2 regions of the Streptomyces sp. NBC_01341 genome follow, and region 2 is predicted to be linked to the other one. Evidence: predicted binding sites of a transcription regulator. Region 2 holds the regulator's gene; the other holds the start of a gene.
The links. The regulator HspR, encoded in region 2, represses chaperone genes until heat shock. The targets are predictions, from matches to a motif close to TTGAGNNNNNNNNNCTCAA.

Region 1: a site for HspR is predicted at 10,721-10,739, ahead of lon (endopeptidase La). Genes of this name have one in related genera too.

The regions. Positions count from the first base shown of each region.
Region 1 is NZ_CP108364.1:2,563,735-2,579,526, forward strand. Features, by position in the region: gene OG206_RS10865 (styrene monooxygenase/indole monooxygenase family protein) at 1-876, opposite strand, end outside; gene OG206_RS10870 (GTP-binding protein) at 914-1,564, opposite strand; gene OG206_RS10875 (DUF742 domain-containing protein) at 1,545-1,958, opposite strand; gene OG206_RS10880 (roadblock/LC7 domain-containing protein) at 1,955-2,434, opposite strand; gene OG206_RS10885 (sensor histidine kinase) at 2,431-5,424, opposite strand; gene OG206_RS10890 (hypothetical protein) at 5,796-6,581, shown strand; gene OG206_RS10895 (MarR family winged helix-turn-helix transcriptional regulator) at 6,603-7,085, opposite strand; gene OG206_RS10900 (polysaccharide deacetylase family protein) at 7,495-8,175, shown strand; gene lon (endopeptidase La) at 8,269-10,698, opposite strand; gene OG206_RS10910 (spermidine synthase) at 11,076-11,759, shown strand; gene OG206_RS10915 (response regulator transcription factor) at 11,991-12,728, shown strand; gene OG206_RS10920 (HAMP domain-containing sensor histidine kinase) at 12,725-13,801, shown strand; gene OG206_RS10925 (multifunctional oxoglutarate decarboxylase/oxoglutarate dehydrogenase thiamine pyrophosphate-binding subunit/dihydrolipoyllysine-residue succinyltransferase subunit) at 14,059-15,792, shown strand, end outside.
Region 2 is NZ_CP108364.1:3,956,804-3,972,595, reverse strand. Features, by position in the region: gene OG206_RS17560 (polyamine aminopropyltransferase) at 1-862, opposite strand, end outside; gene OG206_RS17555 (DUF2617 family protein) at 991-1,512, opposite strand; gene OG206_RS17550 (hypothetical protein) at 1,816-2,124, opposite strand; gene OG206_RS17545 (pyridoxal phosphate-dependent aminotransferase) at 2,251-3,429, shown strand; gene OG206_RS17540 (YbjN domain-containing protein) at 3,503-4,054, opposite strand; gene OG206_RS17535 (MFS transporter) at 4,125-5,309, opposite strand; gene clpB (ATP-dependent chaperone ClpB) at 5,732-8,332, opposite strand; gene OG206_RS17525 (pyridoxamine 5'-phosphate oxidase family protein) at 8,465-8,866, shown strand; gene OG206_RS17520 ((2Fe-2S)-binding protein) at 8,999-9,319, opposite strand; gene OG206_RS17515 (5'-nucleotidase) at 9,316-9,621, opposite strand; gene OG206_RS17510 (helix-turn-helix transcriptional regulator) at 9,762-10,745, shown strand; gene OG206_RS17505 (heat shock protein transcriptional repressor HspR) at 10,875-11,321, opposite strand; gene dnaJ (molecular chaperone DnaJ) at 11,323-12,513, opposite strand; gene grpE (nucleotide exchange factor GrpE) at 12,607-13,257, opposite strand; gene dnaK (molecular chaperone DnaK) at 13,254-15,122, opposite strand; gene OG206_RS17485 (sugar transferase) at 15,440-15,792, shown strand, end outside.

The DNA of each region.
Region 1 (15,792 bases), 1.4 Mb from region 2:
CCCGAGGACCAGACCGCCGCCGGGCAGCCGCCCGACGGGCTTGCGCACGGTCGGGGCGTAACGGCCCGCCAGCGTGGCGTTGGCGTCGGTCAGCTCGACCTTGGTGGCGCGCGCGTACTCCCACGGGGTGAACTTCTCCATGAGCTCCAGCGTCTTGGCCAGGTGCTCCGCGGGGTCCTTGATGCCCCGGAAGGCGTCCAGCGGACCGCCGGGGATGCCCTCCCAGAACAGGATGTCCGCACGGCCCGACGTGGTCAGGGTCGGCATGACGAACAGCTCGCCGACACCCGGGACCAGGTTGCAGCGGACCGCCTCGAAGTCCGGGTGCTCCGGGCGCGGGCCCATTCCGTGGACGTACGCGACGGCCAGCGCGCGCTGGGGGGCGTCGTACGGCGAACGGGAGGCGTCCCGGCCGAACATGGAGACCAGCTCGCCCTTCCCGGCCGAGACCATCACCAGGTCGTACGTGCGGGAGAAGTAGTCCAGGTCGGACACGGCCGCGCCGTGGATCACGAGCTGACCACCGCGCTGGGCGAAGGTGTCCATCCAGCCGGCCATCTTCACGCGCTGGTCGACCGACTGCGCGTACCCGTCGAGCCTCCCCACCCAGTCGATGACGCGGGAGGAGTCGGGCCCGGCGACCGAGACGCCGAGGCCGTCGATCCGCGGGGCCTGCGACTCCCAGAAGTTGAGCTGGAGGTCGCGCTCGTGCTGGAGAGCCGTGTCGAACATGCACTGCGTCGACATGACGCGGCCGGACCGGATCTCGTCCGCCGTGCGGTTGGACATCAGGGTGACTTCGTAGCCGTTGGACTGCAGTCCGAGGGCCAGCTGGAGGCCGGACTGACCGGCTCCGACTATGAGTATCTTCCGCATCGGGGTTCTCCGTTACGTGTACTGGGTGCGTTGACGGTTACGCGGGCGCGACGTCGAGTGCGTGGCCCACCAGGGCGAGCAGGGACTCGACGACCGTGATCCTGTTACGCGCATCCATGATCACAACAGGTACGTGCGGCGGGACGGACAGGGCTTCCCTGACGTCTGCCTCCTCGAAACCCTCCGTGCCCTCGAAGTGGTTGACGGCGACGATGTACGGAAGGCCGCAGCTCTCGAAGTAGTCAAGGGCCGGGAAGCAGTCGGCGAGCCGCCGGGTGTCGGCCAGGACGACCGCGCCGATCGCGCCGCGCACGAGGTCGTCCCACATGAACCAAAAACGCTGCTGACCGGGGGTGCCGAAGACGTACAGGACGAGGTCGTCGTCGAGGGTGAGACGGCCGAAGTCCATCGCCACGGTCGTCGTGACCTTGTCGGGCGTGGCCGTGAGGTCGTCGGTCTCCTCGCTGGCCTGTGTCATCAGCGCTTCGGTCTGCAGCGGGGTTATCTCGGAGACCGAGCTGACGAACGTCGTCTTGCCCACGCCGAAGCCGCCCGCGACCACGATCTTGGTGGCGATCGGCGCACGTGTGTGGTCGAGCTGCCAGTCCTGGACGGACTCGTCGGGCTGCTCGCGCGGGCCCGGCTGACGGGGGGTGAAGAGCGGCGCCTCAGAGACGGCGGAGTCCATTGAGAACCCTTTCGAGCAGTGCGCGGTCGGGCTGACCGGCGCCGTGACCGGTCCCGTACACGCGGATCTTTCCCTGGTCGGCCAGGTCGCTGAGCAGCACCCGGACCACACCGAGCGGCATCTTCAGCAGGGCCGAGATCTCCGCGACCGTACGCATACGCCGGCAGAGTTCCACGATGGCGCGCAGCTCGGGCATGACCCGCGAGGCGAGATTGCCGTTCGTGAGCTCCCGGCGCTCCTCGGGTGCCTCGAGTGCGGCGACGAACGTCTCGACGAGCAGCACGTGGCCGAAGCGGGTGCGCCCACCGGTCAGGGAGTACGGGCGGACCCGTGCGGCCTTGCGGTCGGCGCCCCGGACGGGCAGTTTCCGTACGGGTTCAGCAGCTGACGTCACTGGGTGCTCTCCATCGATTTGCGCAGCTCACTGCGGAGTTCGGGGGTGAGTACGTGTCCGGCGCGGCCGACGAAGAGCGCCATGTGGTAAGCGACGACGCTCATGTCGCAGTCGGGGGTGGCGTGCACACCGAGCAGGGAACCGTCGCTGATCGACATGACGAAGACGCTTCCCTCGTCCATCGCGACCATCGTCTGCTTGACGCCGCCGCCGTCCATCAGCTTCGCGGCGCCGATCGTGAGCGACCCGATGCCGGAGACGATGGTGGCGAGGTCGGCGCTGGAGCCCTTGGGGCCTCGGTGCCCGCCCGCCGCCTTGGCCGCCGCGAGTCCGGGGTCGGAGGAGAGCAGCATCAGCCCGTCGGACGAGACGACGGTGACCGAGTGGACCCCTGGCACCTCCTCCACGAGATTGCTCAGCAGCCAGTGAAGGTTACGGGCCTCGGAACTCAGCCCGAATGTGCTCGGCGCAGTCAACTGCGTGCCTCCTCGACTGTGTCCCCCGTCTCATCGATACGGCCGTCGGTACGGCCTTCCAGCTCATGGTGGTCGGTCTGCGGGCCGCCCTCGGCGATCTCGCTCTCCACGTCGCGCCGGCCGTCCTTGGCTCCCTGGTGGAATCCGCCGAGCCGGCGGCGCAGGGCTTCCCTGTCCAGGCCGCCCGGACGCGCAACGGGCGCGGCCGGTGCGGGCGCCGCGATTCTGGGCGTGCGCTTGGGGAGGCCCTTGTCGGTGAGACGCTCGGGAAAGGGTGCCGGGTCGGGCACCTCCTCGCCGAGCCCGGTCAGCGGCTGCCGGGGGCCGGGAACGGCGTCGGCCACGGGCGTCGCGGCGGCGTCGGCGGCGCGCTCATGGCTGTCGGGCCCTATGGCGTACGGTCCCGGCGCGTCCTTCTGCACGGGGAGCCGGACCTGCATCGTGGTCTCGGCCTCGGACTCCTCGCGAGCCGGGGCCTCCCGACCCGCATCGGGCACGGGCTCGGTGCCGGTCAGGAGCGCGGGACCGTCGGCCGACCGGACCGGTGCGGGCACCTCGGTGACGGCTTCGGCCGGGGCGGATGCCTCAGGGGCGGGTTCGGCAGGAGGTGCTTCGGTGACGGGACCGGCCGGGGGTGCCTCGGGGGCGGGTTCCGCCGGTGCGGACGCCTCGGCCGGCGGGGCCGCCGGTGCGGACGCCTCGGGGGCCGTCTCCGTGGGCGTCGGCTCGGTGACCGTCGTGCGCAGGGTCTCCTCGGCGGCGGCGATCAGGGGATCGCCCTCCGGAGGGACGGAACGGGCGGGCAGCGCGTTCGAGTTGGCCTCGGCGACCGACCCGGGAAGATTCAGCGTGGGCGCGTCGCCGGGCAGCTGGACCGGCGGCGGGGACGCGGTCGGCGGGGCCTTGGGCAGCAGGGCCTGCGGAAGCACCACGACCGCTGTCACCCCGCTCCCCGTCTGCTCGCGCAACTGGACCCGCACACCGTGGCGGGCAGCAAGGAGCGACGTCACTTGAAGTCCCAGACCCGCCCCGTCCGCGGCCTGTTCACCGGCTTCGAAGGACGCCGGGTCCGCAAGCCTGGCATTGAGCTCGCTCATCCGGACCGCCGACATGCCGATGCCCTCGTCCTGGACCGAGAGCATCACCTCCCCGGTCTCCAGCAGCCAGCCGGAGAGCTCGACATGGGAGTCGGGCGGCGAGAAGGACGTCGCGTTCTCCAGGAGTTCGGCGACCAGGTGACTCAGGTCGTCGGCGGCGAAGCCGGCGATCTGGGCGTGCGGCGGCAGGGACTGGATGGTGACCCGCTCATACCGCTCGATCTCGCTGACCGCGGCGCGCAGTACGTCGACGAGCGGAATCGGGTTCACGTGGCCCTGGCCGTGATCGGCTCCCGCGAGGACCAGCATGTTCTCGCTGTGCCGGCGCATCACGGTCGCCATGTGGTCCAGCTTGAAGAGCGTGGCGAGGCGCTCCGGGTCCTGCTCCCGCTCCTCCATGCCCTCGATCACGCCGAGCTGACGCTCGACCAGGCCGAGGGTGCGCAGCGAGAGGTTCACGAAGGTGTGGTGGACCGTGTTCCGCAGCCGCTCCAGCTGGGAGCCGAGTTCCGCGACCTGCACCTGCAGTTCGGCACGCTGGTGGGTGAGGGCCTCACGGCCGGCGACGAGTTCGCCGCGCTCGGCCTGGAGGCTCTCCAGCCGTCCGGTGACGTCGTGGTGCAGCCCGTGCAGCCTGCCGTGCAGGGCGTTGATGGACCGGACGACCTGGGCGAACTCGTCGTTGCGCCCGGTGTAGCGGACCGGTTCGGCGGTCTCCGGCTCGGCGGCGATGCGGCCGGCGCCGATGCGCAGGACGGCCAGCGGCTGGGTGAGGGTGCGGGCGACGGCGGTGGACACGCCCACGGCGATGAGCAGGCAGCCGCCGAGCAGGGCCAGGCGGAGTTCGAGCGCGGTGACGTCGTCGTCGCGCAGTGCCTCGAGTCGTTCGACCTGGGCCGTTCCCAGGGCGGACTCGACGCTGCGCATGCGGTCGATCCGGGCGGAGAGGGCCGCCTCGACCTTCTCGGGGTCGGCCGACCGGTCCGCGTCCGACAGTTCGGGGCGGTCGGTGAAGCGGGTGAGGTACTTCTCCGCGCTGGTGACCTGGGAGCCCGTGACCGTGGAGGCGAGCCGGTCCCTGGCGGAAGGGCCGGCAGCCTGGTCGAAGTCGGCGAGGGAGGCGAGTTCACGCACCCGGGCCTGCTGGGCGGCGGCGCTCAGCTCGTCGCGCGTGCGGTCGTCCTCGCCGCCGCTCTCGTCCTGGTTCCGGACGGGCAGGCCGGTGAAGGGGTCGATCTGCGGCTGCTGCGGCTCCGTGCCGGGCACCGCGAGTGCGGCCAGCAGGAGCCCCCGGGTCGCGGAGGCCTGCTCGACGGCTGCGCCCAGGGCGAGCGGGGCCCTGGTGGCGTCGGCGGCGCGCGGCGGGGTCTTCTCGGCGAGTTCGTCCGCGAGGTCGTGGAGCTTGGCCACGACCTCGGAGTACGCCTGGTAGGCCTCCGTCGCCGAACCCTTGCCCGTCAGCGCGGTGCGGCGCAGCGAGGGGATGCCGGAGAGGTCGCGGCGCAGGGCCGCAGGGGCGGTCTCCCGGATCTCGTCGACCTGCTGGTCGACTCGGGCCGCGAGGCTCGCCGTGTCGTCCTTGCCTGCCTCGTCGCGCCCTCCGGCGATGTGGGCGACGACACCGTCACGCTCGTCCGCGAGGGAGTGCGCGAGGGTGATGGCCTGCTGGTTCAGCGCGGCGAGCGTGACCAGCCGTTGGGACTCGTTGAGGTCGGAGGAGGCACCCAGGGCCGCAGGGGCGCCCGCAGCTATGACGGTGATCCCCACGACGGCAACACCGGCGACGAGCCGGTTGCGTACGCGTACGGTCCGCTTGGAGGCGCTCGCCGCCTGGGGCACGGCCCCGGACTCCTCGCGCGTGCCGTCCTTGCTCCGAGGCCGCTTCTTCTGCACCGGTGCTCGCAATCTTGACTCGTCCGCCCTTGAAGCAGAGGTGACGCACGGTCACGTGTGTGGAACACCCCACCCTGGTGTGCGCCGTACGGCTTCCGACCATTCCAGCGTGTTTGGGAGGGGGCCGCGCATCAACCGCTCCGCCACTCGAACGAGTGAACATCACTCTGGAGTTGGCGAACAAGTCTCCCCACGGGCCGCCTCGGCCATGCGCGGGCTGCCGGGTGGAACTTCCGGCCCGGCTTTGGCAGGATGCCCGCCCGCATATGCGCAAGACATCCCGCCCGGTCGGTGTGACCCCTTTGACCTGCCGGTACGGCCCAACAGCACGATCGTGCAGGGTGCGTGAAGGCATCGTGCAGACTGGCCGGATGCGCATCGACCTCGCCACCGGACCAGGCAGTCCCGAACGTCCCAACGAGGACTGGGTGTCGGTCGCGGCTCCTGCGGCCGGCCTGGGCGGCACCCTTGCCCTGCTGGACGGAGTCACGCCCCCGCGGCACGACGACGGCTGTGTGCACTCGGTCCCCTGGTTCACCGCGCGACTGGGGGGGGCACTGGTCGAACTGTCCGCTTCACGGCGGGATCTGACGCTTGCCGAGATTCTCGCCCTGTCCATTCGCCGCACTGCCGATGTTCACCGTTCGGAGTGTGACCTTTCTCACCCGCGCACCCCTCAGGCGACCGTGGTCCTGGCGCGCTGGGACGACCGTCGCGTGGAGCACCTCGTGCTCTCCGACTCGGCCCTGCTCCTCGAGGCACCCGACGGCTCCGTGCGCCCCCTGCTCGACGACCGTCTGGACCGGCTGCCGCCCGGCTCGCTCGCCTCGGAGGAGATCGCGGACGCGCGCGTACGGAACAAGGAGGGCGGATTCTTCACGGCCGCCGCGGACCCCGGGGTGGCGTCACGCGCGGTGACCGGAGAGACCCCCCGGGCCGAGGTGCGGGCGCTGGCGGCGATGACCGACGGGGCGAGCCGGTGGACGGAGACGTTCCGGGAGGGCGACTGGGCCGCCACTCTGGGACTGCTGCGCAAGGACGGGCCGCAGGGGCTGATCGACAGGGTGCGGGAGCTGGAGCGGGCCGACACCGAGCGCGTGCACCTGCGCCGGGGGAAGAGGCACGACGACGCGACGGCGGTGCTCGTGGAGCTGTAGCCGCACCGGCCGGGGCCGCCCTCAGCTCTCGGTGCGCTCGTTGAGGTGGTGCAGCAGTCTGGCCAGTTCCGCGACTTCGGCACGGTCCCAGCCGGCGAGCTTGCGGGCGTACCGGCCGCGCCGTGCGTCACGGACCGTGCGGAAGCGCGCGAGACCCTCGTCGGTGAGGTGGACGAGCGAGGCACGGCCGTCCGCCGGGTCGGTCTCCCGCGCCACGAGCCCGAGGGTCTCCAGGGCCCGCAGCTGACGGCTCATGGTCGCCTTGCCGACGCCGAAGTACGCCGCCAGATCGGTGGCCCGCTGCCGCCCGGTCGACTCCAGCCGTACGAGAAGTCCGTACGCGGCGGATTCCAGATCCGGGTGGACCTCGCGCGCCATCTCCCCGGAACTGGCGCGCGCCCGGCGCAGGAAGACCGCCAACTCACGCTCCAGCGCGAGGAACTCGTGGTCCACACCGCTTCCGGCGCTTGCGCCGGGTCCGTCGCCGCTTCCGCTGCCGTGCACGTCCGCACCCCTCACACGCTGTCCCGCGAATGATTCTGTTCCTCGACTCCGGTCATCACCGCAGCCGGCCCAGTATTTCGCAGGCGCGGCCCTCCGGCATCGGCCGGACCCTCCTCCCGGAGGCGGCTCCGCACGCGTGGGGGAGCGTGGATGCCGGCGGCGGCCACCGCGGCGTCCTGGCAGGTGCCGGTTGACGATCCCCCGGGCCACCGGGCCCCGCGCTTCCCGCACGGCCCACTATTCATTGCGCGTATACGCACTATGTATAGTCGCTTCGTGCCGCGCCGCCGGCGTGCTGCCGAACCTTGGGGGACCTGTCGTGCCTGTTGCCGTAAAGACGAAACCGTTCGGAGCGGGGTTGGCCGCCGCTCTTGTGACCGTGCTCACCTTCGGGCTGGGCGGGTGCTCGATGCAGACCACGGCGCCCGGATCGGCACGTGCCGACGCCACGTCGGACGCCAAGGGATCGTTCGGCCGGGCGGACTGCCGCAAGGCCAAGTGCATCGCGCTGACCTTCGACGCCGGACCGTCCGAGGACACCCCGCACCTGCTGGACGTCCTCAAGGAGGAGAAGGTGCCCGCCACCTTCTTCCTGCTCGGCAGGGATCACGTCCTGAAGCACCCGGACACCGTGCGGCGCATCGAGGCGGAAGGGCACGAGGTCGCCAACCACACCTGGTCGCACGAGATCCTGACCGGCAAGGAGCCCGGTGAGATACGGGCGGAGCTGGAGAAGACCCAGGACGCGATCGAGAGGATCACGGGCAAGAGGCCCCGGCTGATGCGCCCGCCGCAGGGTCGCACCGACGACGAGGTCTCGAAGGTCTCCGAGGAGCTCGGGCTCTCGCAGATCCTGTGGAGCGCCACCGCCAAGGACTACTCCACGACCGACTCGGCGCTGATCCGGAAGCGGATACTGGACCAGGCCGGCCAGGACGGGATCATCCTGCTGCACGACATCTACAAGGGAACGGTCCCCGCGGTGCCGGGCATCATCCACACCCTGAAGAAGCGGGGCTACACCTTCGTGACCGTGCCCCAGCTGATGGCTCCGGCCGAGCCGGAGCCCGGCACGGTGTACCGCCCCTGACCCCCGCCGCACGCGGAACGGCCCGCCCTCCGGGGAGAGCGGGCCGTCCGTACCGGCCGTGCGCGTGGTGCCACGCCCGTCACGACATGGCGCCTATGCCGCGGCCGGGATCCTTGTCTCCGCCCTGGCCGAAGCCGGGACGAGCGCGATGTCCAGGACCTGACGGACGTCGGTCACCGGGTGGACCTCCAGGGCGTCGAGGACCTCGGCCGGGACATCGTCCAGATCCGCCTCGTTCCTCTTGGGGATCACCACGGTGGTGATTCCGGCGCGGTGGGCCGCCAGCAGCTTCTGCTTCAGCCCGCCGATCGGCAGCACCCGTCCGGTCAGTGACACCTCACCGGTCATCGCCACGTCGGTCCGGACGAGCCGCCCCGAGAGCAGGGAAGCCAGCGCGGTCGTCATGGTGATACCGGCACTCGGGCCGTCCTTGGGGACCGCGCCCGCCGGGAAGTGGATGTGCGCCCCCCGGTCCTTGAGGTCCGCGACGGGGAGCTCCAGTTCCGCGCCGTGCGAGCGAAGGAAGCTCAGCGCGATCTGCGCGGACTCCTTCATCACGTCGCCCAGCTGGCCCGTCAGGGTCAGTCCTGACGCCCCGGTCTCGGGATCGGCCAGCGACGCCTCGACGAAGAGGACGTCTCCTCCCGCCCCGGTCACAGCGAGCCCGGTGGCCACACCCGGGACCGCGGTGCGGCGCTCGGCGGGGTCCTGGGCGGACTCCGGCACGTGGTGCGGCCGGCCGATCAGGCCACGCAGGTCCTGCTCGGACACCGTGAACGGCAGGTCCCGGTCGCCCAGCTCGTGCTGGGCCGCGACCTTGCGGAGCAGCCGGGCGACGGCGCGCTCCAGGTTCCGCACTCCGGCTTCCCGGGTGTACTCCGCCGCCAGCTTGCGCAGGGCGGACTCGTCGAGCGCGACCTCACCCGTCTCGAGACCCGCTCGCTCCAGCTGGCGCGGGAGGAGGTGGTCGCGTGCGATGACGACCTTCTCGTCCTCGGTGTAGCCGTCCAGCCGCACCAGCTCCATACGGTCGAGCAGGGCCTCGGGGATGGCTTCGAGGACGTTGGCCGTCGCCAGGAAGACCACGTCGCTCAGGTCGAGCTCGACCTCCAGGTAGTGGTCGCGGAACGTGTGGTTCTGCGCCGGGTCGAGCACTTCGAGGAGGGCGGCCGCCGGGTCGCCCCGGAAGTCCGAGCCGACCTTGTCGATCTCGTCGAGCAGGACGACCGGGTTCATCGACCCGGCTTCCTTGATCGCCCGGACGATACGCCCCGGCAGTGCGCCGACGTACGTACGCCGGTGACCGCGGATCTCGGCCTCGTCCCGGACACCGCCGAGCGCGACCCGGACGAACTTGCGTCCCATGGCGTGCGCGACGCTCTCGCCGAGGGACGTCTTGCCGACTCCGGGCGGGCCGACGAGCGCCAGCACCGCACCGCCCCGGCGGCCTCCGACCACACCCAGCCCGCGGTCGGCACGCCGCTTGCGCACCGCGAGGTACTCGGTGATGCGCTCCTTCACGTCCTGCAGGCCCGCGTGTTCGGCGTCCAGGACCTCCTGGGCGCCCTTGATGTCGTAGGCGTCCTCGGTCCGCTCGGTCCACGGGAGCTCGAGGACCGTGTCCAGCCACGTCCTGATCCAGGAGCCCTCGGGGCTCTGGTCGGACGCGCGCTCCAGCTTCTCGACCTCCTTGAGAGCGGCCTCGCGGACGTTCCCGGGCAGGTCGGCGGACTCGACGCGGGCACGGTAGTCGTCGGACTCGTCGGCGCCGGACTCGCCGTTGAGCTCGGAGAGCTCCTTGCGCACGGCGTCGAGCTGGCGCCGCAGCAGGAACTCGCGCTGCTGCTTGTCGACGCCCTCCTGGACGTCCTTGGCGATGGATTCGGCGACATCCTGCTCGGCCAGGTGCTCTCCGAGCCACTGGATGGCGAGCTTCAGACGGGCGACCGGGTCCGCCGTCTCCAGCATCCGGACCTTCTGGGCGACGGTGAGGAAGGGCGAGTAACCGGAGTTGTCGGCGAGCGTGGAGATGTCATCGATCTGCTCCACCCGGTCCACGACCTGCCAGGCGCCGCGCTTCTTCAGCCAGCTGGTGGCGAGGGCCTTGTACTCCTTGGCCAGCTCGGCGGCCGATCCGGGCAGGGGGTCGGGTGCGGAGACGTCGATCCGGGTGCCCTCCACCCACAGCGCGTTCCCGGGCCCGCTCGTGCCGGCACCGATCCGCACGCGGTGGCGAGCCCTGATGATCGCCCCCGGGTCCCCGTCGGCAAGGCGGCCGACCTGCTCGACCGTGCCGAGGACACCGATCCCGGTGTAGCTGCCGTCGATGCGCGGCACGAGCAGCACCTGGGGCTTGCCGCTGCCGGCCGGGGCGACGGCCTGTGCGGCCTCCACGGCGGCGCGTACCTCCGCGTCCGACAGATCGAGGGGCACCACCATGCCGGGCAGTACGACCTCGTCGTCGAGCGGCAGCACGGGCAGGTCGACCGGCGCGAACGCCTCGGACTTGGACTCAGCAGTCATGATCTTCCCTTCGGCAGCCAAGTTGAGCTATGTGCACTCAATGCTTGTGAGCCCAGGAATGTTCCCCACACCCTGTTCGCTGTGGGCGATCACCGCTCGGGCCGCTTCCGGCCTGCGGAGAACCGGTGAAGGCGGGACCCTCTCACCGACCGCTCGCGGCGCCACTCCCCCGCAGCGCGGCCTCCACTTCCACAGCAGCACCATCCGGGCCGTCGCCATTCCCCGCGCCCCCGACGTGCCCCCGCACGCCCGGCCCGCCGGGTGAGGGCCCGTCCCATCCACGGGTGAGGTGGCGGGAAACCAGTGGTCCGAAGGCCCTGCGGCGGGAAGAATCGACGGCCGACCAGCAACCCGCCGGAGACCGGAGACCTGCACACATGTCCGCCACAGACGCCCCCCGCCCCGTCGTACTCGACCGCCGCGAGGGGCCGTTCGGCGAAGTCGTCCTGCGCGAACGCGGCGACGACTTCGAGATCATCGCGAACGGCTGCTTCCTGATGGACACCTCGGACGGCCGCTCCGAGCGCCTCCTCGTCGACGCCGCACTCGCCGCCCTGCCCGCGGACCGGCCCGCCCCGTCGGTCCTGATCGGCGGGCTCGGTGTCGGCTTCTCCGTGGTGCGGGCCGCGGCCGAGCCCCGCTGGGGCAGGATCGCGGTCGTGGAGCGGGAGCAGGCGGTCGTGGACTGGCACCGGGACGGCCCGCTCGGCCGGATCTCCGGCGCGGCCCTCGCGGATCCGCGGACGGAGATCCTGCTCACGGACCTGGTCGCCCACCTCCGCACGACCACGGAGCGTTACGACGCGCTGTGCCTGGACATCGACAACGGCCCCGACTGGACCGTCACCGAGGACAACGGGAACCTCTATTCGCCGACGGGTCTGGCGGCGTGCCGAGCGCGTCTGAACCCTGGCGGGGTGCTCGCCGTGTGGTCCGCGCAATCGTCCGCCGCGTTCGGGCCGGCGTTGCGGAATGCCGGATTCCACGCCGTAACGACCGAAGAAGTAGCCGTTGCCCGAGGTGTGCCGGACGTGGTCCATCTCGCACTCCGGGACGACTGAACCCCCACCCGGTATGCGCGGCCCCGCCCCGCCAGGGGTCGTACGCGGTGAGGCCGGTCATCCGCACCCTTTCCGTGGGTAACACCTTCACGACGTACAACACCCTGCGTAGCCGTGAGGCCTCTTCTGCCTTTACGCTCTGACCGGCACAAGGGATCACCGACGACATTCACAAGCGACAACCGTGCCTCCGGGGGAATGGCCTCCGCGAGAACGGGCAGGGGCGGGGCGATGGAACAGACACACACCACCCACAACGGCGTCGCGGCCACCCCCGGGGCTCAGCGCCGGGTGCTGGTGGTCGAGGACGACCCGACGATCGTCGACGCCATCTCCGCCCGTCTGCGGGCCGAGGGCTTCCTGGTGCAGACCGCACTGGACGGGCCCGCGGCAGTGGACGCGGCCGAGGCGTGGCAGCCCGACCTGATGGTGCTCGACATCATGCTTCCCGGTTTCGACGGCCTGGAGGTCTGCCGCCGCGTGCAGGCCCAGCGCCCCGTGCCGGTGCTGATGCTGACCGCGCGCGACGACGAGACCGACATGCTGGTGGGACTCGGGGTCGGCGCCGACGACTACATGACGAAGCCGTTCTCCATGCGGGAGCTGGCGGCGCGGGTCCACGTCCTGCTGCGCCGGGTCGAGCGGGCCGCCCTGGCCGCGGTGACCCCCCGCAGCGGCATCCTGCGTCTCGGTGAGCTGGAGATCGACCACGCCCAGCGCCGGGTCCGGGTGCGCGCCGACGACGTCCACCTCACCCCGACCGAGTTCGACCTGCTGGTCTGCCTGGCCAACACCCCGCGTGCGGTGCTCTCGCGGGAGCAGTTGCTGGCCGAGGTCTGGGACTGGGCGGACGCCTCCGGGACGCGCACGGTCGACAGCCACATCAAGGCTCTGCGCCGGAAGATCGGTGCCGAGCGGATCCGCACCGTGCACGGTGTCGGCTACGCCCTGGAGACCCCCGCGCCATGACCCGGCCCGGCTCCGGACTGCGGCCCTTCTCGATCAAGGCCAAGCTGGGCGCGCTGGTCGTGATCTCGGTGTTCATCACGACCGGACTGCTGATCGTGGCGCTGAGGACCCGGACCGAGTTCCGGTTCATCACGGTCTTCTCCGTGATCGCCACCCTGCTGATCACGCAGTTCGTGGCCCATGGCCTGACCGCGCCGCTGGACGAGATGCGCTCCGTCGCCCGGTCGATCTCCCACGGCGACTACACGACGCGGGTGAGCGGCGCGGGGCGGCGGGACGAGCTCGGCGACCTGGCGCAGACGATCAACCGCATGGCGGAGGACCTGGAGGCGGAGGACCGGCACCGCAAGGAGCTGGTGGCGAACGTCTCCCACGAGCTGCGCACGCCCATCGCCGCGCTCAGAGCCGTCCTGGAGAACGTGGTGGACGGGGTGTCCGCCGCCGACCCGGAGACCATGCGTACGGCGCTGAAGCAGACCGAGCGCCTGGGCAGGCTGGTGGAGACCCTCCTCGACCTGTCCCGGCTGGACAACGGCGTGGTCGAGATCAAGGCACGCCGTTTCGAGGTCTGGCCGTACCTCTCCGGCGTACTCAAGGAGGCGAACCTCGCCGCCTCCCAGCGGCGGCTCTCCTCCGGCTCGGGCAACCATTCCCGTACGGACGTCCACCTCCACCTGGACGTGTCACCGCCCGAGCTCACGGCCCACGCGGACGCGGAACGGCTGCATCAGGTGGTGGCCAACCTCATCGACAACGCCGTCAAGCACAGCCCGCCGCACGGCAGGGTCACGGTGCTCGCGCGGCGCGGGGCGCACCCCGAGTCGCTGGAGCTGGAGGTCATCGACGAGGGGCCCGGTATCCCGGAGGCGGAGCGCCACCGGGTCTTCGAGCGCTTCAACCGCGGCCAGGCGCCGTCACCGCACGGGCCGGGCAGCGACGGCGGAACGGGGCTGGGACTGGCGATCGCGCGCTGGGCGGTGGATCTGCACGGCGGGAGGATCGGAGTGGCCGAATCCGCCCGCGGCTGCCGGATTCGGGTCACCCTCCCGGGGAACACGCGATCACGTAGTTGACTCCGCGTTCGAAGCGGAGGAGCACGTTCTCCCCCTGCCCGGAAAAGAGATACGGTCCAAGGGGCCACAGCGCTGGCCTGCGTACCCGAAGGGCAGCGGAACTCTGCTTGTTTCCCGCCATTTCATGCGCCGAAACCCGGCTTCCGATGTGATGTGCACGACGAAGACCGGCCCGGCCTGCACGTAACGGCTGGGGAGGCGTAGCCTTGATTTCCGCTGTCCATCACCTTGTGAAGCGGAAGAGGGCGGTTGCCGCCGTGTCGTCTCAGTCCCCCAGTAACTCGAGCATCTCGACCGATCAAGAAGCAGGCTCCGGGTCCAACCCGGCCGCCGCATTCGGCCCCAATGAGTGGCTCGTCGACGAGATCTACCAGCAATACCTCCAGGACCCCAGTTCGGTCGACCGCGCCTGGTGGGACTTCTTCGCCGACTACAAGCCGGGCGCGTCCGGCACGGCGGACAAGCCCGTCACCGCACCCGCGGGAGCGGTGACACCGCCCCAGGCGACCACCGTGGCGAACACCGTCGACCACACCGCTCCGGCACAGGCCGCGCCACAGGCTCCGGCCGCACCCGCTGCCGCCCCGGCCCCGCCCCCGCCCGCCGCCGCTCCCGCGGCCAAGGCAGCGGCTCCCGCGCCGGCTCCCGCCGCCCCCGCCGCTCCTGCGAAGGCAGCCCCGGCAGCCGCTCCGGCCGCGGCGAAGATCGACGCCCCGGCCGAGGCCCCCGCCGGTCCTGAGTACGTGACGCTGCGCGGCCCGTCGGCCGCCGTCGCGAAGAACATGAACGCCTCCCTGGAACTGCCGACGGCCACGTCCGTCCGCGCAGTTCCGGTGAAGCTGCTCTTCGACAACCGCATCGTCATCAACAACCACCTGAAGCGCGCCCGCGGCGGGAAGATCTCCTTCACGCACCTCATCGGGTACGCGATGGTGCAGGCTCTCAAGGCCATGCCGTCGATGAACTACTCGTTCGCGGTCAAGGACGGCAAGCCGACCCTGGTCAAGCCCGAGCACGTCAACCTCGGTCTGGCCATCGACCTGGTCAAGCCGAACGGCGACCGCCAGCTCGTCGTCGCGGCCATCAAGAAGGCCGAGACCCTCAACTTCTTCGAGTTCTGGCAGGCCTACGAGGACATCGTCCGCCGTGCCCGCGTCGGCAAGCTCGGCATGGACGACTTCTCCGGAGTCACCGCCTCGCTGACCAACCCCGGCGGCATCGGAACCGTCCACTCCGTGCCCCGCCTGATGCCCGGACAGGGCCTCATCATGGGCGTCGGCGCGATGGACTACCCCGCGGAGTTCCAGGGCACGTCGCAGGACACCCTGAACAAGCTGGGCATCTCCAAGGTCATGACGCTGACCTCGACGTACGACCACCGGGTCATCCAGGGTGCGGCGTCCGGCGAGTTCCTGCGCGTCCTGTCCCAGCTCCTGCTCGGCGAGAACGAGTTCTACGACGAGATCTTCAAGGCGCTGCGCATCCCCTACGAGCCGGTCCGCTGGCTCCGGGACATCGACGCCTCGCACGACGACGACGTCACCAAGGCCGCGCGGGTCTTCGAGCTGATCCACTCCTACCGGGTCCGCGGTCACGTCATGGCCGACACCGACCCGCTGGAGTACCGCCAGCGCAAGCACCCCGACCTGGACATCACCGAGCACGGCCTCACCCTGTGGGACCTGGAGCGCGACTTCGCGGTCGGCGGTTTCGCCGGCAAGACGATGATGAAGCTCCGTGACATCCTCGGCGTCCTGCGTGAGTCGTACTGCCGCACCACCGGCATCGAGTTCATGCACATCCAGGAGCCGAAGGAGCGCAAGTGGCTCCAGGACCGGGTGGAGCGTCCGCGCCCCGCTCCGGAGCGCGAGGAGCAGCTGCGGATCCTCCGCCGCCTCAACGCCGCCGAGGCGTTCGAGACGTTCCTGCAGACCAAGTACGTCGGCCAGAAGCGGTTCTCGCTGGAGGGCGGCGAGTCCGTCATCCCGCTG
Region 2 (15,792 bases):
GGTCGTCGCGCGAGCTGACCCGCAGCCGGCCGTCGAGATAGAGATCCAGCGAGCCGCGGCCCACGCCGGTGAGGACGACCTCCTGGACCCCCGTCCGTACGGCGATCCGCACCTCGCCCCCGTACACCGCACGCCGCGCCGCCCTTTCGAAGTCGTCGGCCATGACCGTCGCCGTGGCGAGCAGGGCGATCACGACGACGTTGGCGACGACGAGCAGCCGGCGGGACCGGGCGCCGAGGTCGTGCCGGAAGACCCACAGCACCAGCGCACCGCCCGCCGCCGCGTTGACCGCTCCGGTGAACAGCGCCCCGGTGAGCTGCCCCATCATCGGGAGCAGCAGGAAGGGGAAGGCGAGTCCGCCGACCAGCGCGCCCACGTAGTCGGCGGCGAAGAGGTCCGCGACGGCTCCGCCCGCGTCCTGCCGGTCGACCCGCTGGATCAGGGTCATCAGCAGCGGGATCTCCGCACCGATGAGGATCCCGATCGCGAGCGAGAAACCCACCAGGGCGTAGCGGGACTCCCCGAGCCAGGCGAAGGAAGCGTAGAGGACCATCGCCGAACTGCCGCCGACCAGCGCGAGTGCCGCCTCGATCAGCCCGAACCCGACGGCGGCGCGGGTGCGTAAACGTTTCGCGAGGAGCGAGCCGATGCCCATGGCGAACACCATCACCGAGAGCACGACGGATGCCTGGGTGACCGAGTCGCCGATCAGGTACGAGGCCAGCGCGACCAGTTCCAGCTCGTACACCAAGCCGCAGGCGGCGCAGACGAACACCACGGCCAGCACGAGGAACCGCCCGGTCCTCGGCCGTACGGGAATCCGCGGCGCACCGCTGCGCAGTGGCGTCTGCTGGTCGATCATGAAACGAACGCTACGTGACGGAAAGGTCGCCGCTTGTCACCCACACGGGTGCAAGTGACGCACGTCCGGCACGCTTCGCACAGGCCCGCGCACCCCCTCCACGAAACGGGCGCCTCGCTCCGCGCCCCTCACGAAACGGACGCCCCGACCCGCGCCCCCACCCGCGTCCGGGTCACCACGAGCTGACCCTCCTGCGGATAGGCGTGCCAGGTCCGCCAGTGCACCTGCCCCCGCGTCCGCTGCGCGAGCATCGCGGTGAACGCGTACGGGCTGCCGGGGAACGTCCCCGCCAGGCCGTGCGGATGATCGGCGACCAGCGCGAGCAACTCCTGCGCGCGCCCCGCGAACGAGCCCTCGGAGAGCGTCTCGACGCGCGCCGCGAACTCGTACTCCCAGTCCCCCATGCGCTCGGCGACCCCCAGCGGCAGGGGCGCGCTGCTGCCCGGCAGACAGGCCACCGTCTCGGAACAGGTGCGCTGCCCCTCCTCCAGCAGCACCTGGTGGGAGGCGCCGAGAAGCCTCATCTGCACTTTCGCGCCCCCCAGTTCGAGGTTCAGCACGGCGAGGGCGGGCAGCGGCTCCCTGCCGAGCGTCCAGGCCAGATCGGCGGCGCGGGTGTCGGAGTAGGCGGTCTGGAGGCTGGTGAGCATGGATCGGCTCCGCAAAACACACAGGGACACGTGGACAGGGGTACCCCGGTGCGGTGCACGTGGGGGGAGGGGAAGCCCGGCCCGACTCGGGTCCGATGGCTGAATGTTCTCTACATCGATGCAATCACGAAGTACGTCGCGCTCACAGCGCTTTTACCCAACTTGCCGTGGTTTCCATCCCTCAGGGGGCAGCACGGTTCACGTGTTCCCCGCACCCCAACCAAAAGATGCCCAGCGGGAGTTCACCCGCCGGGCACCTCGGCTCACCCGCCCCGTCCCCCGTCCGGGGCCGGCGGGGCCGTCTCAGTTGCCGCCGCCCCCGCAGCCACCACCACCGCCCCCGCAGCCACCGCCCCCGCCCCCGCCGCAGGAGTGCCCTCCTCCTCCGCAGGAGTGCCCTCCGGAGTGGCTGCCGCACGAGTGGCCGCTGCTGCTGTCCCCGGCCCACCAGCTGCCGTAGGACCCGCCGTCGCCGCCGGCCCCGGAACCCTTCCGGCCCTTACGCCCGGCACGGCCCGCCGGCGGCTTCTTCCGGCCACCCGACCCGGAGGCGAGGGCGACGATCCCCACCACCACGATCACCAGGAACACGATGAAGACGAACAACTCCACCGACCTCACATCCTTCTGTCCCCCGAAGCGAGGTCCCCGCTTCTTCACTGGCCGGTGGATTCCCGTACGCCGCGCGCGCCAAAGCAGACTTGAGCAACTCCAGAGCTTCGGCACAGGATGGCGTCCATGACACAGGGACGACCGCTGCTCAACCGCCGCCTCGCCGAGTTCGGTACGACGATCTTCGCCGAGATGTCGGCGCTGGCCGTGCGGACCGGATCGATCAATCTCGGCCAGGGCTTCCCCGACACCGACGGCCCCGAAGCGGTCCGCGAGGCCGCGGTCCGGGCGGTACGCACCGGACACGGCAACCAGTACCCACCGGGCCTCGGCGTCCCCGAACTGCGGAACGCGGTCGCTGAGCACCAGCGGCGGCACTACGGGCTGGCGTACGACCCCGACAGCGAGGTCCTGGTCACCACGGGCGCCACCGAGGCCGTGGCCGCCTCGCTGCTGGCTCTCCTGGAGCCGGGCGACGAGGTCATCGCCCTGGAGCCGTACTACGACTCGTACGCGGCCTGCATCGCCATGGCGGGCGGGACCCGCGTCCCCGTCACGCTCCGGCCCCACGAGGGCGCCTACCGGCTCGACCTCGAGGAGCTCCGGGCCGCCGTGACACCCCGCACGCGGCTGATCCTGCTCAACACCCCGCACAATCCCACCGGGACCGTCCTCACCCGCGAGGAACTGGCCGCCGTCGCCGGTCTCGCCTGCGAGCGGGACCTCCTCGTGGTCACCGACGAGGTGTACGAGCACCTCGTCTTCGAGGGTGAGCACATCCCCCTCGCGTCGTTCCCCGGCATGCGCGAGCGCACCGTGACCGTCAGCAGCGCGGGCAAGACGTTCTCGCTGACCGGCTGGAAGGTCGGCTGGATCACCGCGAGCCCGGAGCTGGTCGCCGCTGTGCGCTCCGCCAAGCAGTTCCTGACCTTCGTCTCCGGCGGCCCGTTCCAGTACGCCGTCGCGGAGGCCCTGCGGCTGCCCGACAGCTACTTCGACGGGCTCCGCGAGGATCTGCGCGCCAAACGGGACCTTCTGAGCGCCGGCCTCGCCGAAGCCGGCTTCGAGGTCTACAAGCCCGCCGGGACCTACTTCGTCACCACCGACATCCGCCCGCTCGGCGAGAGCGACGGCTTCGCCTTCTGCCGGGCCCTGCCCGAGCGGTGCGGGGTCGTGGCCGTCCCGAACGCCGTCTTCTACGACCACCGCGAGCAGGGGGCGCACTTCGTGCGCTTCGCGTTCTGCAAGCGCACGGAGGTCCTGGAGGACGCCGTGTCCCGGCTCAAGGGCCTCAGGGCGTCCTGACGGGAACGGCAAAGGCCCGGCCCGGGGTGGCGGCCACGCGGCCACACCCCGGTCCGGGCCTCCACCGCGGGGATCAGGCCTCCGTGGGCTCTCCGCCCTCGGCCTCGTCCTTCTTCTCGGCGGGCTCGAGGCCCAGGTGCTCGACGAGCCACTTGTCGAACTCGATCGAGGCCCGCACCCAGCTGACCGTCGAGGAGACGAAGTGCTCCAGGCTGACGCCGGTGCCGATGAGCATCTGCGCCTCACCGATCAGCCGCACGGAGCCGGCGACGCCCTCCTCGCCCTCGTGGGCGTGGGTATAGACCTTGGGCCACAGGGTGCGGCGGTTCCAGTCGTCGATCGCGTCGAGGAGCACGGGACGCTGGTCCAGAGCGTGCGGACGGTCGTAGAACGTCCGCACCGAGAAGACCTGCTGCTCCTCCTCGCCGCGGAACATGAAGTACGTGCGGAACTCTTCCCACGGCGCGGCGAGGTCACCCTCGTCGTCGACGACGTACTTCAGCTCCATCTGCTCGAGAAGCTGCTTGACGAGGTCCTGGTCCGGAATCACCGGGCCCTCGGGTCCTGACGCCTGCGGTTCGGGCTGGCCCCCGAAGTTGGGGATCGAGGACGGGTCGATAGACATCGCTGGGTACTCCTGTGGATCGCACGTGTTTGCGTGCCTTCGACCCTAGCCGCGATCGAGGCCTGTAGTCCTACGCGCTCAGGGGAATCGTCCCCGCGCTCGCCTGCCTGGCGCGCGCCCACGCGACCGCGACCACGACCGCGCAGGCCGTTCCGACGAGCCCCGCCCCGCCGATGGTCCTGGCCGAGGACCCGGACAGCTCCGTCACCAGGCCCCCGGCGGCGACGCCGATCCCCTGCATGGCGGTCAGCCCCGACCTGGCCAGTCCGAGCGCCTGACCGCGCTGGTCGGCCGGGGTCAGCATCACGAAGGTCGCCCCCGCGGTGATCTGGTACGCCGAGCAGATGCCCGACACCAGCAGCACCAGCAGGGCGACCGCCACGCCGGGGCCGGCCCAGTAGACGAGCAGCGGGAGATTCGCCCCCACGGCGAGCGGCCCGAGCAGCCGCCGGCGGCGCTCCGCTCCCACGGCCGCCCGCCCCAGCAGCGCGGCGCCCAGGACCATGCCCGCGGGGTGCGCGGCGAGCAGGAGCCCCACCGACGCGGCGCTCCCGCCGGCCTCCTCGGCGAACGGTGCGGCAAGACCCTCCGGGAGCACGATGAATCCCGCGAGCCAGCCGAGCGCGACCAGCGACCGAAGCCGCGGGTCCGACCAGATCAGGGCCGCCGCGCTGCGCACCTGGATGTGCATCCGCTTCGGCCGCGCGCCGGCGTCCGCGTCCACCGGCCGCGCCGTGACGCCCAGCCGGATCAGGACGGCCGAGATCAGGAACGTGGCCGCGTTCAGGCCCAGCGAGAGGTGACTGCCCAGCCACACGACCAGCACGCCGCCCGCGGCGAAGCCGACCAGCTGCCCGGCCTGGTGGGTGATCACGATGACCCGCTGCCCGCGTTCGTAGAGGCGCTCGCCGAGCACGGCCGGCATCAGGGCGCCCTGCGAGGCTCCGAACGGGGCCTCGCAGAGCTGCGCCAGCACCAGCAGCCCGGCCAGCAGCGGCAACGGCGTACCGGGCAGGGCCATCAGGCCGACGAGGGCGGCGCGCACCAGGTCGCAGCCGACCATGACCGTGCGCCGGGGGAACCGGTCCGCCAGACCGGTCAGGAGCACCCCGGACAGCAGGGCGGGCAGGGTCGTGAGGGCGTAGGTCGCCGCCGTCCAGCCGGCCGACTCGGTGCGTTCGAAGACCAGCAGCGACAGCGCGACCCGCGCCAGCTGGTCGCCCAGGACCGATTGGGCATATGCCGCCCACAGCAAACGAAATTCGCTGAGGCGAATGAGACTGCCACTTCCGAAATCCTTCGACTCCGCACCGATATCGCCAGGTATCCGCTCCGTCATGCGCGTACCTTACCGTTCCCAGAATTCGAAACCGCCCTGCCCGACAACGGGGAAAAGGGTCCGGAGTGCCCCGATATCGCGCCGGACTCGGCGCGTCGCTCTCATCGGATCCCTGTTGCGATCGAGGGTGACAATATGTATCGGCGGGGTACAAAAAGTGGTGCCCCCGAAGGGGGCCGCCCATCATTCGGCCACGAAAAGTAAAATTTCGGCTCGATTTCATGGGCGACCCCGGGGAAGACACATGCCCGATGCACGCATAAATGCGGACGGGGCCGCACACACGCGTGTCCCCGGCCGGGGCGTGAAGTCCGCCGGCCGGGGACACGAAGCGCGGTCTAGAGGGTCTTCGCCGCGGTCGCGGCTCCCACGATCAGGCCGTCGCCCGCCCGGTCCACCCGGACCGTGTCGCCGTCCTTGACCTCGCCCGCGAGGATCTCCTTCGCGAGCCGGTCGCCGATCGCCGTCTGGATGAGACGGCGCAGCGGCCGGGCACCGTACGCCGGGTCGTTGCCCTCCTCGGCCAGCCAGGCCAGGGCGTCCGGGGAGACGTCGAGATCGATCCGGCGGTCCGCCAGCCGGGCGGCGAGCCGGGCCACCTGGAGGCCCGCGATGTGCGCCAGTTCGTCGCCGGACAGCGCGGAGAAGACGACCAGGTCGTCGAGCCGGTTGAGGAACTCCGGCTTGAACGAGGCCCGCACCACCTCCAGGACCCGGGCCTCCTTCTCCTCGGGCCCGACCGACGGGTCGACCAGGAACTGGCTGCCGAGGTTGGACGTCAGGATCAGGATGGTGTTGCGGAAGTCCACCGTCCGGCCCTGGCCGTCGGTGAGCCGTCCGTCGTCGAGCACCTGGAGCAGGATGTCGAAGACCTCGGGATGGGCCTTCTCGACCTCGTCCAGCAGGACGACGCTGTACGGACGGCGGCGGACCGCCTCCGTGAGCTGGCCGCCCTCCTCGTAGCCCACGTAGCCGGGCGGGGCACCGACGAGCCTGGCGACGCTGTGCTTCTCGCTGTACTCGCTCATGTCGATGCGGATCATGGCCCGCTCGTCGTCGAACAGGAAGTCCGCGAGCGCCTTGGCCAGCTCCGTCTTGCCGACACCGGTCGGACCGAGGAAGAGGAAGGAACCGGTGGGCCGGTCGGGGTCGGCGATCCCCGCGCGCGTGCGGCGCACCGCGTCCGACACGGAGCGGACGGCCTCGGTCTGGCCGATGAGGCGCCTGCCCAGCTCGGACTCCATGCGCAGCAGCTTCTGGGTCTCGCCCTCCAGGAGACGCCCGGCAGGGATGCCCGTCCAGGCACCGACCACGTCGGCGATGTCGTCCGGGCCGACCTCCTCCTTGACCATGGTGTCGACGGCGGCCTCCTGCTCGGCCTCGTCGGCTTCCGCCAGCTCCCGCTCCAGGCCGGGGATCTCCCCGTACAGCAGCTTGGAGGCGGTGTCGAAGTCGCCGTCGCGCTGGGCGCGCTCGGCCTGGCCACGCAGTTCGTCGAGGCGCTCCTTGAGCTCACCCACGCGGTTGAGGCCCTGCTTCTCCTTCTCCCAGCGGGCCGTGAGACCGCGCAGCTCCTCCTCCTTGTCGGCGAGGTCGCGGCGGATCTTCTCGAGGCGCTGCTTGGAGCCCTGGTCGCTCTCGTTCTTGAGAGCCAGCTCCTCCATGTGCAGACGGTCGACGGACCGCTGGAGCTCGTCGATCTCCAGGGGTGAGGAGTCGATCTCCATGCGGAGCCGCGACGCCGCCTCGTCGACCAGGTCGATGGCCTTGTCGGGCAGGAAGCGGGACGTGATGTAGCGGTCGGAGAGCGTCGCCGCGGCCACCAGCGAGGAGTCGGCGATCTGGACCTTGTGGTGCGCCTCGTAGCGCCCCTTGAGGCCGCGCAGGATGGCGATGGTGTCCTCGACGGACGGTTCGGCCACCAGGACCTGCTGGAAGCGGCGCTCCAGCGCGGGGTCCTTCTCGATGCGCTCGCGGTACTCGTCCAGCGTGGTGGCACCGACCATGCGGAGCTCACCGCGGGCGAGCATCGGCTTGAGCATGTTGCCGGCGTCCATCGCGGAGTCGCCCCCGGCGCCCGCGCCGACGACGGTGTGCAGCTCGTCGATGAAGGTGATGACCTGGCCGTCGCTCTCCTTGATCTCGGAGAGGACGGTCTTGAGGCGTTCCTCGAACTCACCGCGGTACTTGGCGCCGGCGACCATCGCGCCGAGGTCCAGCGAGACGAGCCGCTTGTTCCTCAGGGACTCGGGGACGTCACCCTTGACGATGCGCTGGGCGAGGCCCTCGACGACGGCCGTCTTGCCGACGCCGGGCTCGCCGATGAGCACCGGGTTGTTCTTCGTACGGCGGGAAAGCACCTGTACGACGCGGCGGATCTCCTGGTCCCGGCCGATGACCGGGTCGAGCTTGCCCTCGCGTGCCGCGGCCGTGAAGTCGGTGCCGAACTTCTCCAGTGCCTTGTACTGCCCCTCGGGGTCGGGAGTGGTCACCCGGCGCCCTCCCCTGCTCTTCTCGAATGCGTCCAGCAGCTTCTTCGCGCCGGCACCCTGTCCGTCGAGGATCTCACCGGCGCGGCCGCCCTTCGCCGCGACGGCGATCAGCAGGTGCTCGGTCGAGAGGTAGTCGTCGCCGAGTTCCTTGGCGCGCTGGTCGGCGTCGGCGAGGACGGCGAGCAGCTCGCGGCTCGGCTGCGGCGGGGCGACGGTCGACCCGGTGACACTCGGCAGCGCGCCGAGGAGCCGCTCGGTCTCGGCGCGCACGGTCGCCTGGTCGGCCTCGACGGAGGCCAGCAGGTCGGTGATGTTCGCGTTGTCCTCGCCCGCGAGCAGCGCCAGCAGCAGATGCCCGGGGGTCAGATCGGCGTGGCCGTCCTTGACGGCCCTGCTCGTGGCGGCGTTGAGGGCGTCGCGGCTCTTGTTGGTCAGCTCGGCGTCCACGGGCGTCGTCTCCTCCTCGTGATGGTCCTGCGCTATGACTCGAACAACGGGTACAAAGTTGAGTCTATTCCACTCAAGCCTGAGGATGCGCCCTGCCCGGGCCCGAATCCCCGATGTCTCTAGGCTGACCCCATGCCTGACGTACGCAACCCCGGCCCCGAGTACCTCGCCTTCTGGCGGGAGCGCCACGTGTGCACCCTGACCACGCTCCGCCCGGACGGCACGCCGCATGTGGTGCCGGTCGGCGTGACGTACGACCCGGAGACCCGGATCGCCCGCGTCATCACCGGCGGGAACACCAGGAAGGCCGCCAACGTCCTCGCCGCCGGCCCGGGGGGTGCACGGGTGGCGGTCTGCCAGATCCAGGGACGCCGCTGGGCGACGCTGGAGGGCACCGCGGTGGTCCGTACGGACCCCGAGGAGGTGCAGGACGCCGTGCGGCGCTACGCGGAGCGGTACGAGCGCACCCCGAGGCACAACCCCGAGCGCGTCGTCATCGAGATCGCCGTGGACAGGGCGCTCGGAAAGGGCTGAAGAATTCAGCCCGCTTTCCGCATTCCGTCCGCCATGATTCCGGACAGCACAACGGCGCCATCGTGTTCAGGTCACGATGGCGCCGTTGTGTGGGGGAAGTGCCGGAACGATTTGGAACGACGGGGGAATCGTTCAGGCACTGCGGGGGGTGGCGGAAATGGTCTCTGGTTCGAACAGCTCATGGTCCCGCTGATCAAGATTGACGAAAATCATGCCGTACCGCACGGCGCAGCGAACGGGCTGTGGAGCACCGCGCGGCCGGCGGAGACAGCGATAGGCGCGGATTTCGTCGTCCGCCTCCATCACCACGACGACCGGTTCTCCGAACAGGGTGACCATCAACGAATCGCCCGGGCGGGTAAGTGCCGTGAGCAGATCGATGAAATGCCACCCTGAGCGGTACGCCGTAGCCATCTCCCGCCGGAAGGTTCGGTCGTCCGGAGGCGTGGTCATGCGCCTGCCGCACCCGTCGGAGTGCTCCAGCTGATCTCACCCGGGGCCGCAGCGGGCGTACCCCAGCTGATCTCACCGGGCGCGCCTGCCGCTTGCACGGACCAGCTGATCTCGCCGGGCGCGCCGGCCGGCATGCCCCAGCTGATCTCGCCGGGCGCCGACCCCGCCTGTACGGACCAGCTGATCTCACCCGGCGCCGCCGCCCGCTCCGACCAACTGATCTCGCCGGTTCCTGCCGCCCCGCCCGCCACGCCAAGGCCCAGGGCCGCGACGAAAGCGGCGGCAAGCACCGAGCGAAGCATTCGCTTATCCATAGTCGGCTTCGTCCTCACTTGTGGATTCCTCTCCCCCGCATCCACGACGATGTCTTACCAGGACCCCACAACGCCACGGGGACGATGCATCATGTTCCTGCATGTTCAGGAACATGGGGGGTGGAGATATGACCACAAGCAGCACAATAGGGATACATCCTCACGGGGTCACCGACCTGTGCGAGGAGGGAAAGCGCCTCTACGCCAGCGCCCTGCGTTCCGGCCGGATTTCGCGCGCCGAGGTCCACCCCGCCCCCTGCCTGATGGACTTCGCGCTCCTGCACCCCGACCCGGACGACACGACGTGGCTCAGGCCCGTCCCTCCCTCCGCCGCTCTGGCCCAGCGCCTGCACCCCCTGGAACGGGAGATCAAGGAACGCCGGCGGCGCTCCGTCGAGCTCGCGGAGTCCTTCGAACCGTTCATGGACATCAGCGCCCAGGACCCGCCGACCACCCACGCCATCACGGTGCTGGAGGGCGGCAACCGGATCAACGCGGCGCTCGACCTCGCGACCGCCGAATGCCGTACGGAGGTGCTCACCGTCCAGCCGGGCGGTGACCGGGGCGAGGACCGCCTCAGCGAGGGCCTGGAGCGCGCCCTGACGGTCGTCAACCGCGGCGTCAGCATGCGCACGCTGTACCAGCACACCGTCCGGCACAGTCAGGGCACCCTCGCGTACGCCGCCCGCCTGGCCCAGGACAAGGTGGAGATCCGCACCCTGGAGGAACTCATCGAGCGCCTCCTCGTCTTCGACCGGACCGTGGCCTTCATACCCGCGCAGAACGACGACCAGGTCGCACTCGAACTCCGTCACCCCGGGCTCGTCAACTACCTGGTCAAGGTCTTCGAACAGCTGTGGAGCCGCGCGTCCCCGCTGCTCGGGGAGGCCGGGTACGACCCACCGACCAAGGGCATCAGCGGTGTGCAGCGCTCCATAGCCCAACTCCTCGTCGAGGGACACGTGGACGACTCGATCGCCCGCCGCCTCGGCATGAACGTGCGCACCTGCCGGGCCCACGTCGCCAAGCTGTCCGCGACGCTCGGCAGCACAAGCCGCGCCCAGCTCGGCTACCTGATCGCACGGTCGGGACTCCTGGACCAGGACTCCTGACGGCGCGCCCGCCCCGTCACCCGCCCGATCCGGGTCCACGACGCGTCACGGGCGCCCTGGCGCCACGCGAAAGGGGCCCGCCCGGAGGAGTCCGAGGACTCCTCCGGGCGGGCCCCGTCATGGCCTCGCTCAGTCCTTCGGCCGCTTGGGCCGCCACACCACCAGGGCACCGCTCTGCTGCACGTCCTGGTACGGCACGAGGTCGCGCCGGTAGGAGGCGTGCACCTGGGCCTCGCGCTGCTGCATGGCCACGGCCGCCCCGTCCACCGCCGCCGAGAGCTCGGCGACGCGCTGCTGGAGCGCGGCGACCTGGTTCTCCAGCTCGATGATGCGCTTGATGCCGGCGAGGTTGATGCCCTCGTCCTGCGACAACTGCTGCACGGTCCGGAGCAGTTCGATGTCGCGGGCCGAATAGCGCCGCCCGCGCCCGGCCGTGCGGTCGGGAGAGACCAGACCCAGACGGTCGTACTGGCGCAGCGTCTGCGGGTGCAGGCCCGAGAGCTGAGCCGCGATCGAGATCACGTACACCGGTGATTCGTCGGTCAGCTGGTACGGATTACGTCGACGACCGTCCATCTCAAGCTCCCTTCGCAGCCTGGAACAGCTCCGCCCGCGGGTCCTCCCCCGCGGTCGCCTTCCGGTACGCCTCCAGCGCGTCCCGCGCCTCGGTGCCGAGCTCCGTGGGCACGGACACCTCGACGGTGACCAGGAGGTCGCCACGGGTGCCGTCCTTGCGCACGGCGCCCTTGCCACGGGCCCGCATGGTACGCCCGTTCGGCGTGCCGGCCGGGAGTTTCAGGGTGACCGGGGGCCCGCCGAGGGTGGGCACCTTCACCTCGCCGCCGAGCGCCGCCTCCGGGTAGGTGACGGGCACGGTGATCGTGAGGTTGTCGCCCCTGCGGCCGAACACCGGGTGGGCGTCGACGTGGACGACGACGTACAGGTCACCGGCCGGGCCGCCGCGCTCGCCCGGGCTGCCCTTGCCGCGCAGCCGGATCCGCTGGCCGTCCAGCACGCCCGCGGGGATGCGGACCTGCATCGTGCGGGCGGACTTGGCCCGGCCGCTGCCCTTGCAGACGTCGCAGGGGTCCTGGGCGATGAGGCCCCGGCCCTTGCAGTCCACGCAGGGATCGGTGAGCGAGAACCCGCCGCCCGTCCCGCGCGACACCTGACCGGTGCCGACACAGGTGGGGCAGACCCTCGGGGTGCCGTTCTTGTCGCCGGTGCCCGAGCATGCCTTGCAGGGGGCCTGGCTGGACATCCGCAGTGGGACCGTGGCCCCGTCGACCGCCTCGGTGAAGCTCAGCGTCACCTCGGACTCGATGTCCTGTCCCCGGCGCGGCTGGACACGCGTGCCCCCGCCGCCCCGGTTGAACAGCCCGCCGAAGACGTCGCCCAGGCCGCCGCCGCCACCGAACCCGCCGGCTCCGGGACCCGCCTGTCCGCCACCCGGCGCGCCTCCGAAGAGGTCGCCCAGGTCGAAGTTGAAATTGCCGCCCGCGCCGCCGGGCCCGGCCCGGAAGCCTCCGTTGCCGAAGAGGGCGCGCGCCTCGTCGTACTCCTTGCGCTTCTTCGGGTCGCCGAGGACGTCGTTCGCCTCGGAGATCTGCTTGAAGCGCTCCTCCGCCTTGGCGTCACCCTTGTTGGCGTCGGGGTGGAACTCGCGCGCCAGCTTCCGGTACGCCTTCTTCACCTCGGCGTCGGTGGCGTCCTTCGGGACGCCGAGGACCTTGTAGTAGTCCTTCTCGACGAAGTCCTTCGTGCTCATCGACGTCCCTCCTTCCGGACGACAGGCCGTGCGGCCGGCCCCTTGGCCGGCCGCACGCCTCGTCGGTGTTCACCGCAGTGGTCGGACTCGATGTCAGACCTCTTCGGTGCCACCGCTCTCCTCGTCGTCTGCCTTCTCTTCCTTCGCCGCCCCGGGCGTGGCGCCCGGCTGCGGTTCGGCCACGGCCACCCGCGCGGGGCGGATGGTGCGCTCCCCGATGCGGTACCCGGGCTGCAGGATCGCCACGCAGGTCGTCTCGGTGACGTCCGGCGCGTACGAGTGCATCAGGGCCTCGTGGATCGTCGGGTCGAAGGGCTCGCCCTCCTTGCCGAACTGCTGGAGGCCCAGCTTCGCGACGACCGTCTCCAGGGATTCGGCCACCGACTTGAAGCCGCCCACGAGCTCGCCGTGCTCGCGGGCCCGGCCGACGTCGTCGAGGACGGGAAGCAGCTCGCTCAGAAGGCCCGCGACCGCGACCTCCTTGACCTGCACCCGGTCGCGCTCGACGCGGCGACGGTAGTTCTGGTACTCGGCCTGCAGCCGCTGGAGGTCGCCCGTGCGCTCGTTGAGCGCGGTACGCACCTGGTCCAGCTGGGCCGTCAGGGCCGCTGTCTGCTGTACGTCCCCGGCCGGGGCCGCCGCCTCCTCCTCGGAGGGGGAGGCGGCCTTCGGCTCGGCGTCGTCGGCACTGGCGCCGGAGGGGACGTCAGGCTTCTCGTCGAAGCCCGGAGTCTCCTCGGTCACACCGCACCGCCCTTGTTGTCCTTCTCGTCGTCCACGATCTCGGCGTCGACGACGTCGTCGTCGGCGCGGCCCTGGCCGTCGCCCGGTGCCTCGGCACCCGGCGTCGCACCCTCGGACTGGGTGTTGGCGTACATCGCCTGGCCCAGCTTCTGGGAGACGGCCGCGACCTTCTCGGTGGCGGTGCGGATCTCGGCTGTGTTGTCGCCCTCGCCGGACTCGCCCTTGAGCTTCTCCTTCAGCTCGGTGAGCGCGGTCTCCACCTCGGCCTTGACGTCACCGGGGACCTTGTCCTCGTTGTCCTTGAGGAACTTCTCCGTCTGGTAGACGAGCTGCTCGCCCTGGTTGCGGGACTCGGCTGCCTCACGGCGGCGGTGGTCCTCGTCGGCGTACTGCTCGGCCTCTTCGCGCATCCGGTTGACCTCGTCCTTCGGCAGCGAGGAGCCACCGGTGACGGTCATCTTCTGCTCCTTGCCGGTGCCGAGGTCCTTGGCGGCGACGTGCATGATGCCGTTGGCGTCGATGTCGAACGCGACCTCGATCTGCGGCACACCGCGCGGGGCCGGCGGCAGGCCGGTGAGCTCGAACATCCCGAGCTTCTTGTTGTACGCCGCGATCTCGCGCTCGCCCTGGTAGACCTGGATCTGCACGGACGGCTGGTTGTCCTCGGCCGTCGTGAAGATCTCGGAGCGCTTGGTCGGGATCGTGGTGTTGCGCTCGATGAGCTTGGTCATGATCCCTCCCTTGGTCTCGATGCCGAGGGACAGCGGGGTGACGTCGAGGAGCAGGACGTCCTTGACCTCGCCCTTGAGGACACCGGCCTGGAGCGAGGCGCCGATGGCGACGACCTCGTCCGGGTTCACACCCTTGTTGGCGTCCTGGCCGCCCGTGAGCTCCTTGACGAGCTCGGCGACGGCCGGCATACGGGTCGAGCCACCGACGAGAACGACGTGGTCGATCTCGGAGAGCTGGATGCCCGCGTCCTTGATGACGTTGTGGAACGGGTTCTTGCAGCGGTCCAGGAGGTCCGCGGTCAGCTGCTGGAACTGCGAGCGCGTGAGCTTCTCGTCCAGGTGCAGCGGGCCCTCGGCGGACGCCGTGATGTAGGGCAGGTTGATCGTGGTCTCGGTCGAGGACGACAGCTCGATCTTCGCCTTCTCCGCGGCCTCGCGGAGACGCTGGAGAGCCATCTTGTCCTTGGACAGGTCCACGCCGTGCCCGTTGGCGAACTGCTTCACCAGGTAGTCGACGACCCGCTGGTCCCAGTCGTCGCCACCGAGGTGGTTGTCACCGTTGGTGGCCTTCACCTCGACGACGCCGTCACCGATCTCCAGGAGGGACACGTCGAAGGTGCCGCCACCGAGGTCGAAGACGAGGATCGTCTGGTCGTCCTTGTCCAGGCCGTACGCCAGCGCGGCGGCGGTCGGCTCGTTGACGATGCGCAGGACGTTCAGGCCCGCGATCTCGCCGGCCTCCTTCGTCGCCTGACGCTCCGAGTCGTTGAAGTAGGCCGGGACGGTGATGACCGCGTCCGCGACCTTCTCACCCAGGTACGCCTCGGCGTCGCGCTTCAGCTTCTGCAGGATGAAGGCGCTCATCTGCTGCGGGTTGAAGCTCTTGCCGTCGAGGTCGATCTTCCAGTCCGTGCCCATGTGGCGCTTGACCGAACGGATCGTCCTGTCGACGTTGGTGACCGCCTGGCGCTTGGCCACCTCGCCGACGAGCACTTCGCCGTTCTTCGCGAAGGCGACGACGGACGGCGTGGTCCTGGCGCCTTCGGCGTTGGTGATGACGGTGGGCTCGCCGCCTTCCAGAACGCTGACGACGGAGTTAGTCGTGCCCAGGTCGATGCCGACCGCACGTGCCATTTCAATTCCTCCAACTGACTACTTGAGTGGATCTGACTCAAGGATGCATGACACCCACCGCGGAGTCAAAGGACCTGAGCGACTTACGCTCAACTTATGTGCTCATAGACCACCTGAACTGGCGTTTTTATCGAGATCCAACACGCAGGGGCCGCTCCGGCGCGCCCACCGGCCGCGATCCTCCCCGACGAATCCGCGACACCCGGGATGCGGCCCACGCCACAACAACCCCTGCCACCATCGCACCGTGGGATCGTTCTGTCACAAAATGCAGCGAGACGGTCATAACGGCGCGTCACCGATCCCGGGCAGGTGCAATGCGGAACGCGAAGCAGACTGCGGCACGAAGGACACGGCACCTCGCGACCTCGGCGCCGGTGCGGGCGGCGCGCCACACCGCCGGGCAGGCGACCGCCGCACTCGCCGCCCTGACCGTCAAGCGGGCGCTGGACCTGTTGCTCGGCTCGACCCTGCTGCTCCTCGCCACCCCAGCCCTCGCGGTCGCCGCCGCCGGTCTCGCCCTCCGCCGGCGCGGCGGCCCCGTAGGCGTGGTGCGACGCGAGACCAGGGTGGGCCTGGGGGGCCGCCTCTTCGAGCTGCGCTCACTGAGCACCCGCCGGTGCCGTTTCGACCTGCTGTCCCGGCTGCCCCACGTCGTACGGGGAGAGCT